DNA from 4 places in the Agrobacterium sp. 22-214-1 genome. Region 1 is predicted to be linked to each of the others. Evidence: riboswitches for the same ligand, from Rfam matches in the RefSeq annotation. Region 1 holds a riboswitch; each other region holds the start of a gene.
What was found. Region 1 has a riboswitch for cobalamin ahead of ACQZ5G_RS05620 (CbtB domain-containing protein). Riboswitches for the same ligand answer to the same signal wherever they lie in the genome.

Region 1 (2,193 bases):
CAGGAACGGCGAACATCTCTACCCGTCCTTTCCCTATGCCTCCTATGCCCGCATGACGCAGAAGGACATCAACGATCTCTTCGGTTATCTGAAAGCCCTGCCGGCCAGCCAGAACGATGCGCCGGATCACGAGTTGCCGTTCCCCTTCAATCTGCGCATGGCGCTGGGCGGCTGGAAATTCCTTTATTTCGACCCCTCGGCGCGGCCCCGCGTGGAGCTTGCCAATGCCAATGCCGAATTGCTGCGCGGCCAATATCTGGTGGAAGGGCCGGGCCATTGCGGCGAATGCCACACGCCGCGCAATGCGCTTGGCGGTTTCGTAAAAGACAAGTGGCTGGCCGGCGGTCCCAACCCGGAAGGCGAGGGCCGCATTCCCGACATTACCCCCGGCTCGCAAAGCATCGGCAGCTGGGCCGAGGCCGATATTGCCAGCTATCTGGAAAACGGCTTCACCCCGGAATTCGACAGCGTCGGCGGCTCCATGGTCAAGGTGCAGCAGAACATGGCGCATCTGACGCCTGAAGACCGCGATGCGATTGCCGCCTATCTGAAGGCCATACCGTCGCGATAGGGTGCCCCGAGGGTGTGCACGCCCATTGACTCCCGACCCCGCCCATCGGATAACGATCCTGTGATGGTTCCTTCCGGGCGTTCCGGAAGGTGAAAAGGGAACACGATAGGGAGAAATCCTCATTCGTGGCTGCCCCCGCAACTGTGAGCGGAGAGCCTGAAACGAAATGCCACTGGCAAGCCATCTCGCTGGGAACCGAAGGTTTCCAGAGAGGGTGACGCCGGGAAGGTGTTTCAGGTTTTGACCCGTAAGCCAGGAGACCTGCCATCGCGGAAATATCCATGCCGGCGGGGTGTCCGGAAGAGCGGAATTTCAGGGTGGTGGGATCGACGCCTCCCTGTGTCAGTCTCGTATCCCCGTGGTGAAGTGTATCGTAGCGGCTCGACGGCCATTCGCCGTCCGGCCGCGTCCAAAGGCGCGGGGTCGCGCCGGAGAGGGGTCACCATGTCCATCAACCAGAATACGGCCAACGCCGCCGTTTCCGCAAAAACAACCAGCTTCGCGCAATCGCTGACGGCGATCGTGCTTGGCCTGTTCGTTGTCGGTTTTGTCGGCTTTTCCCATGTGGAGGCCGTTCATAACGCAGCGCATGACACGCGTCATGCCAATGCCTTCCCCTGCCATTGAGGGGAACGGCATGTCGTCTTTTCGCAATATCGTCTTTACCGCCGTTCTCGTCGGCATTCTTGGCGGTTTCGCCGTCTCGGCCATGCAGGCTTTTGGCACGACGCCGCTCATCCTTCAGGCGGAAACCTATGAAAGCGCCGGCGAAGCGCCCCACAGCCATGATGCGACGGCGCCCGGTGCTGCCGTTCCCGCCCATGAGCACAATGACGAGGCCTGGGCTCCGGCCGATGGCTTCGAGCGCACCGCCTATACCGTCGCCGCCAATGTGCTGACCGCCATCGGTTATGCGCTGGTGCTGACCGGCCTCATTTCGCTGCGTGGCACGAATGGCGGCTGGCGCGAAGGCCTTCTTTGGGGCGTTGCCGGTTTTGCCGCCGTCATGCTGGCTCCGATGATCGGCCTGCCGCCGGAACTGCCGGGCAGCCCGGCTGCCGCGCTCGAGGCACGGCAGATCTGGTGGCTTGCGACGGTTGCCGCAACCGCGGGCGGCATTGCACTGATCGCATTCCGCCGCGAACCCTGGGCCATCGTATTGGCGCTGGTGCTGATCGTCGCACCGCATGTGGTCGGCGCACCCTTGCCGCCGGAAGGCGAACATGCGCTGGCGCCGCTGCCGCTGGAGCGTCAGTTCATCGTCGCCGCCACCGTGACCAGCTTCGTTTTCTGGGCTTTGCTCGGAATATTGAGCGCGTTTTTCCTGAAGCGCTTCCAGTCGGCCTGAGACTATGCAGGACGCAGCGGAATGGAGTGAGGAACTCGATGCGCTGCGTTTTGCCGTTCCCGGTCACGGCGCTTTCTGCGCCGTGCACCGCCTTGCCTTTAAGGCAGTGCTGGGGCCGAATCCCGAACGCGAGGCGGCTCTTGCCTTTTTCCACGACCATGAGGCCGCCTTTGTGGCGGCGGCACTTGCCAAGATCAAACGTGCAAATCTACCCGCCGGCCGCAGCCTGCATCTGAACAGCCGCGATATTCGCCGTGCGATTGCCGGGAAGGGC
Region 2 (2,193 bases), on a different contig from region 1:
GATGGCGATATCACGCGAACGAATGGTGTTTCCTGCGGCAGTGCGGCGTCGGCCTTGCCGCGCTTGACGAAATCGATCGCGTTGTCGCAACGGCAATGCTGTTTCCTTATGATGAGGCTTTCGCGACGGTCGGCATGGTCATCGTTTCCCCCCGTTTGCAGGGGCAGGGTGTTGCACCATGGCTGGTGGGCCAACTCATTGCGGGCTACCCTGACGCGGCCCTGCGGTTGAACGCCACGGAAGCCTCGCGACGGCTTTTCGCACGGCTGGGTTTTGTCGGAGATACGGAAAAAGTACATCTCCTGCGCGGCAAGGCGCGCTGCCCTGCCGAGATGCCGACGCTTGGAAGAAAACAGAGAATCGAGCCGCTGTCCGAGGATCATTTGTCCGCCGTGGCGGATCTGGATCGGGCGGCTTTCGGTGTTTCGCGCCGGGGTGTCCTGCAACGCCTTCTCCGGGAAAATACGGGTTACGGCCTGTTCGAGGCCGATCGTCTTGCCGCCTTTGCATTGCGGCGTGCTGCGGGGCGGGGCCATATTGTCGGCCCGGTCGTCGCCGGTGACGAGGCGGATGCGATTGCGCTGGTGAGGCGACATTTTTCTGATCTCGACGATCAGCTTGTCCGTCTCGATGCCGTGCGGGATAGCGGTCTTCTGACCGAGTTCCTGGCACAATCCGGGCTGGTGGTGATCGAAACGCTCACCACCATGTCGAAAGGCGTACCGCAACCGGCAGGCTCCGGTTCCGCAAAGATTTTCGCCCTGGCGGGCCCGTCTTTGTGCTGAGGTGCGGCACTATCGCAATTGACGCCCCGCCTCATGCCCCTTATGTGAGAAAGCGACGGTTCCTGCAGCCGAAAGGCGAAGGGATTAATAGGGAACATGGTGCGGGCGATCTTTTTCGCCCAATGCCGTGGCTGCCCCCGCAACTGTAAGCGGATTGTCGTTCATCCCCGTGACGCTCCAAGGCGTCATGCCACTGTATTCTCCGGAATGCGGGAAGGCAGATGAGTGACGCAAATCCGTGAGCCAGGAGACCTGCCGTCGAAATATAAACCATCGTTACGGGCGGGGAAGCCCGGAGGAGGAGGTTGTAATGTTATTTCATAACATTTCGTTTGCGTCCTATTGCCGTTCTCCGTACAAGACGTCCCGCTGTTGCTGCGCGTTCTGACGCCTGCTGCTCTGGAATAAGATTTACTTTCGACTGGAGAACATATGTTTCATTCTAGACGCCTGCCGGTCCATGCCGGTTTTCTGGCCGCTGCGCTTGCGGCTTTGCCTGTCGCCGGCGCCAATGCTGCCGAAACCACCTATCCCCTGACGATCAACAGCTGCGGTCAGGAGATCACCTTCAGGCAGGCGCCCGCCCACACCGTGTCCGTCGGCCAGAGCACGACCGAGGTTCTTTACCTCCTCGGCCTCGCCGACAAGGTGGTCGGCACGGCGCTGTGGATCGGTCCGGTTCTGAAGGGGTACGAGGAGGCCAATGCCAGGGTCGAGCGTCTGGCTGACAATGATCCGAGCTTCGAGGCGGTCATCGGCAAGAAGCCGGACCTCGTGACGACGCAGTTCCAGTGGCAGATCGGCCCGGAAGGCGTTGTCGGAACACCGGCGCAATTCGCCGAGCTTGGCGTTCCCGTTTATACCTCGCCCGCCGATTGCATGGGCAAGGACAATTCCGGCGGCGGTGACGGCGTGCGCAACACCGTCTTCACCATGGATCTGATCTACCAGGAAATCCGCGATCTCGCCAAGATCTTCAACGTGCAGGATCGCGGTGAAGAGGTCGTTGCCGACCTGAAGAAGCGTGAAGAAGCCGCCCGCGCCAAGATCGCCTCGGCCAACGGTAAGCTTTCGGCCGTCTTCTGGTTCTCCAGCGCCGAGCTGGATATCGATCCCTATGTGGCCGGCCGCAATGGCGCGCCCGGCTACATCATGTCCGCGCTGGGGTTGAAGAACGTCATCGAAAGCGATGAAGAGTGGCCGACCGTCGGCTGGGAAACCATCGCCAAGGCAAATCCCTCCATCATCGTCGCCGGCAAAATGGATCGCCGCCGTTTCCCGGCAGACGATGTCGCCGTCAAGCTGAAGTTCCTCGCCACCGATCCCGTGGCCAGCATCATGCCCGCCGTCAAGGAAGGTCATGTGTTCGAGATGGATGCGCAGGCGATGAACCCGACCATTCGCACCA
Region 3 (2,193 bases), 830 kb from region 1:
AATGTCGGCGTTGCCGGCTGGAAGCGGCCTGAAATGATTTCATCGACCAGATCGCGGGCAAGCTGCTCATCGCCACGCGCAAGGGCCAGCGCCACCATGCAGACGCGATCCTCGTAACGCTCCAGATAACGTTTTCCGTCGAAGGTCTTCAGCGTGTAGGAGGTGTAATATTTGAAGGCGCCGAGAAAGGTCGGGAAGCGGAATTTCCGGGCATAGGCTTCGTCATAGAGATCGCGGACGAAATTGAAGGAATACTGATCCAGTACCTCCTGCTCGTAATATCCCTCCGTCACCAGATAATCGAGCTTTTCCCTGAGGTTATGGAAAAAGACGGTATTCTGGTTGACGTGCTGGAGGAAATATTGCCGGGCAGCCAGGCGATCCTTGTCTAGCTGGATCTTTCCGTTCTCATCGTAAAGGTTCAGCATCGCGTTCAGCGCGTGGTAGTCCAGAGCCGCATCGAGCGGTTTCTGGGTTACGGCTGCCGGCTGTTTGACGTCCTTGCGAATGGCGCTCGAGGTCAGCGTGTCCAAAATCGTTCCAATCCATGTTTGACGTTGGCGACATCTTCCTCCGTGCCGAGAAGCTCGAAGCGATAGAGAAACGGCACTGCGCATTTGCGCGAGACGATATCTCCGGCGGATGCGAAAGCTGCGCCAAAATTCGTGTTTCCCGCCGCGATGACGCCGCGAATGAGATTTCGGTTGGAGGGCTCGTTCAAAAACCGGATGACCGGTTTCGGGACGGCGCCTTTGGTGCCACCACCCCCATAGGTGGGGGTGACCAGCACATAGGGCTCGGACACATGGGGAACATCTTCCTCAACGCCAAGCGGCAGGCGAAACAGACGCCGTCCCAGTTTCAGAAGGAAACGATGGGTGTTTTCAGAGCGGCTGGAATAATAGACGATCAGGCCCATCGCCCCGCCGCCTCAACTGATCGAGCCGATCATATCCGGCCGGAAACCCGCCCAATGGCGCTCACCGGCAACAACGACGGGCACCTGCATGTAGCCGAGGCCCCGGACATGATCGAGCGCATCCGCATCTTCGGAAATATCGACAATCTCATAGGGGACGCCGATGCGGTCGAGGGCGCGATAGGTGGCGGTGCATTGGACGCAGGCGGGCTTGCTGTAAACGGTGATGGTCATAATTTCCTCTCTCGAAGCCGGTTTCGGACACGGCTCAACATTGCCGATTGCAATCGCAATCGGACGGCGATGGTTCTGTCATTCAGGTGAGGCGCAGGGCCTTGGAAGGCTTCTCGCATTCAGGACGGAAACCGGGTCTGGTTTTCCTGGTGATGCTGCAAGCCGCGTAAAATCATTCCCTACGCCGACGAGCGCAGCAACTCAAACAAATGCACTGGCATGACTTCACCCCGAAGCTTGTTCTGGAGGGGGCAGAAAAGGGCGCACGCAAATCATTTGCGTCATACACCTTCCTCCGGACACCCCGCCCGTGGACGTTTGCGCTCAAGGCAGGTCTCCTGACTTGCGGGTCACAACATCTATTCCGGCCTTCCCGAAGCTTTCGGCTCCAGTGACCCAAATCGGAACGATGCTCACCGCTTACAGTTGCGGGGGCAGTTTCGGCCTTGCTCCGCCATAAAGGCGTTACGCACCGAATTCCCGTCTTAGCTCCCAATCCTTGCGAATCGGAAGAACCTCGAACACCACATATAGTATATGAGGAAATTTTCGCGTCAATAAATAGACACACAAAAGCCCCACCCTGTGGATCAAAAAGATTCAACACATGGTCAACAAAGGCTTAACGGCACATGCGTGCCGCCGCTCAAACAGAGAAAAGCGTTAATCTATTCCCAGATATCGATGTGAATATCGGCGGGACGGGCGTTTTCGATCACCCTTTTTCCGTTCGGAAGATCGTTTTCGAAAAGTTTGGCGTGGATATCAGCCTCGTCGAGACCGTAGCCCTGCCACCTTTTCCGCAGCCTCTCCTCCAGCACCTCGACGGACGGCCCGACAAAAATGGTGAGGTCGAAGCTTTTGGAAAGAGTTGTCCACGGCGCCTCGTCCAGCAGCAGATAATTGCCTTCAGCGAGGATAAAGCGTGTTTCCGGCGCAATCGCCCGGGCAGACGCTATGGCGATTTCACGGGAGCGGTCGAAAACCGGAACAAGCACCTCCTGCCCGCCCTTGCGGACGGCGGAAACGATATCGAGAAA
Region 4 (2,193 bases), on a different contig from region 1:
GCGCAGGCAACCTGATCCTCGAAAACCTCTTCGACCGGGTCATCGTGATCGAGCGCCTCGTCATTGGCCCGCTGGGCGGCGAGTGCTTCCATGTCGTGCGCCACCTGCCCTTCGGCAAGGGCGGCGCCATCCACCACGGCCACGACGGCATCCACCGTCACGCGGCTCTTGATCGCCGGCCACTGGAAGGCCTGCACCAGCGGCTTCGGCAGGGCGAGGCCGGAGGTTTCGATGAGGATATGCTCCACCTTCGGCTGGCGGCTCAGAATCTGTTCGATGGCGGGCTGGAAATCATCCGCCACCGTGCAGCAGATGCAGCCATTGGCCAGTTCGACAATGTTTTCTTCCGGGCAGCTTTCAATACCGCAACCTTTGAGAATCTCGCCATCGATGCCGATATCGCCGAATTCGTTGACGATGATCGCCAGCCGCTTGCCGTCCAGTTGTTCGAGAAGGCCGCGCAGCAGCGTGGTTTTGCCAGCCCCCAGAAAGCCGGTGACGATGGTGCAGGGAACGCGGTCCAGAAGGGTGCTCATGATCTCTCCTCGGTAAAATCGAATGGGGGAATGCGCGCCACCATGCCGCGCTTTAAGGGTTCGGGGCGACCGCGCCAGGGCATCAGGCCGTCGGGGGCGGCAGCCAGCAGCCGTGCGCCGGTCAGCAAATCTTCCGCATCACCGGTCGTCAGCCCGCCGAAAACATAGGACCAGCCATTGGCGCTGCGCAGCACGGCGCTAAGCCCGCGCTTGCAATTGGCGAGGCAGTTGACGGAACGAACGGTGACACCCGTTTCCTCCGCCTTTGCGACGACGGCATCGGCGAGGCGTGAGCCGGGGCGCGGTTCGGCATTGGGGTCGGCTTCATCGCGACAGCTTCTGCAAACGAAGACGGTCACGCCGGACGCCGTTTCGTCCTGCGTGTTTCCGCCTGTACATGAAGATGTCGCTGAAATATCCAAACCGTATCGTTTCCCGCGCCTTGCAAAAAAATCTCGGGGGTGCGGATGTCGAATACGGTATGCGGACAGGCGCAAACCGGATGTTCGATCTAACCGACTGACCGGAGCACCCCGCCCGGCAGACGTTTTTCCTGAAACGGCAGGTCTCCTGGCTCGCGGCTTTACACCCTGACACCGCCTTCCCGAACCCGTTGAGGTGTCCAGTGGCTTTACGGTGCGGGCTTACCGCTTACAGTTGCGGGGGCAGCCACGGAATGACCCGGTAATCGGGCTGGAACCGTGTTCCCTCTTAGCTTTTCCCGTTGCCGGGAAAAGACCGTCAGTCCGTTACCCTTAGGCTGAACGGGCGTGAGGGTCAATGCCGCGGCCCTGTGGCCCGCACATTGCCGGGTGCGGCAAATTGGGTATAGTCGCCGCTCCGAATGGCTGGGGCACCGGGTCCCGCGCCGCTGGATAAAAAGGAAAACGCGATGACACGCGACATCAGCGACAGCGAAGCCGAACGTCACCGGCAGAAAATGGTCAACCGCAAGACGGTGCAGGACGCCGAGGTTGCGGAAAAGACCATCGAAAAAGGTCTGCTGATGATCAATACCGGTCCCGGCAAGGGCAAATCCACCGCCGCTTTCGGCCTTGCTCTGCGCATGCTCGGCACCGGGCGGCGGGTCGGCGTCGTTCAATTCATCAAGGGCGCATGGTCGACGGGAGAACAGCAGGCGCTGACTTTGTTCGGCGACAGGGTCGTGTGGCGCACCATGGGCGAGGGGTTCACCTGGGACACGCAGGATTTGAAACGCGACGTCGCGGCGGCGGCAAAGGCCTGGGAGGAAGCCAGGGTCCTGATGGCCGACGAGACCATCGGCCTGCTGATCCTCGATGAGCTGAACATCGCGCTCCGTTACGATTACCTGCCGCTGGAAGAGGTGGTCGAGACGCTTTCCAGCCGCAGGCCCGATCTGCATGTCATCGTCACCGGCCGCAACGCCAAGCAACCGCTCATCGACGCGGCCGATATGGTGACGGAAATGACCCTCGTGAAACATCACTTCAAGGCGGGCGTGAAGGCGCAGGCGGGGATAGAATTCTGACATGGCTGCACGCGTGCTGATGTTTCAGGGAACCGGCTCGGATGTCGGCAAATCGCTGATGGTGGCCGGCCTTGCCCGTGCCTTCGCCAAGCGCGGCCTGTCCGTCACGCCGTTCAAACCGCAGAACATGTCGAACAATGCGGCGGT

Region 2: another riboswitch for cobalamin. It lies ahead of ACQZ5G_RS12665 (ABC transporter substrate-binding protein); the one in region 1 lies ahead of ACQZ5G_RS05620 (CbtB domain-containing protein).
Region 3: another riboswitch for cobalamin. It lies ahead of nrdH (glutaredoxin-like protein NrdH); the one in region 1 lies ahead of ACQZ5G_RS05620 (CbtB domain-containing protein).
Region 4: another riboswitch for cobalamin. It lies ahead of ACQZ5G_RS19110 (DUF1636 family protein); the one in region 1 lies ahead of ACQZ5G_RS05620 (CbtB domain-containing protein).

The regions. Positions count from the first base shown of each region.
Region 1 is NZ_JBNWCK010000001.1:1,106,845-1,109,037, reverse strand. It holds gene ACQZ5G_RS05625 (c-type cytochrome) at 1-571, shown strand, start outside; cobalamin riboswitch at 619-854, shown strand; gene ACQZ5G_RS05620 (CbtB domain-containing protein) at 1,016-1,198, shown strand; gene ACQZ5G_RS05615 (CbtA family protein) at 1,209-1,919, shown strand; gene ACQZ5G_RS05610 (hypothetical protein) at 1,924-2,193, shown strand, end outside.
Region 2 is NZ_JBNWCK010000002.1:623,695-625,887, forward strand. It holds gene ACQZ5G_RS12660 (GNAT family N-acetyltransferase) at 1-785, shown strand, start outside; cobalamin riboswitch at 825-1,059, shown strand; gene ACQZ5G_RS12665 (ABC transporter substrate-binding protein) at 1,218-2,193, shown strand, end outside.
Region 3 is NZ_JBNWCK010000001.1:1,939,285-1,941,477, forward strand. It holds gene nrdE (class 1b ribonucleoside-diphosphate reductase subunit alpha) at 1-533, opposite strand, end outside; gene nrdI (class Ib ribonucleoside-diphosphate reductase assembly flavoprotein NrdI) at 521-919, opposite strand; gene nrdH (glutaredoxin-like protein NrdH) at 932-1,153, opposite strand; cobalamin riboswitch at 1,465-1,688, opposite strand; gene ACQZ5G_RS09745 (nucleoside triphosphate hydrolase) at 1,822-2,193, opposite strand, start outside.
Region 4 is NZ_JBNWCK010000005.1:292,121-294,313, forward strand. It holds gene cobW (cobalamin biosynthesis protein CobW) at 1-536, opposite strand, end outside; gene ACQZ5G_RS19110 (DUF1636 family protein) at 533-958, opposite strand; cobalamin riboswitch at 1,080-1,294, opposite strand; gene cobO (cob(I)yrinic acid a,c-diamide adenosyltransferase) at 1,429-2,046, shown strand; gene ACQZ5G_RS19120 (cobyric acid synthase) at 2,048-2,193, shown strand, end outside.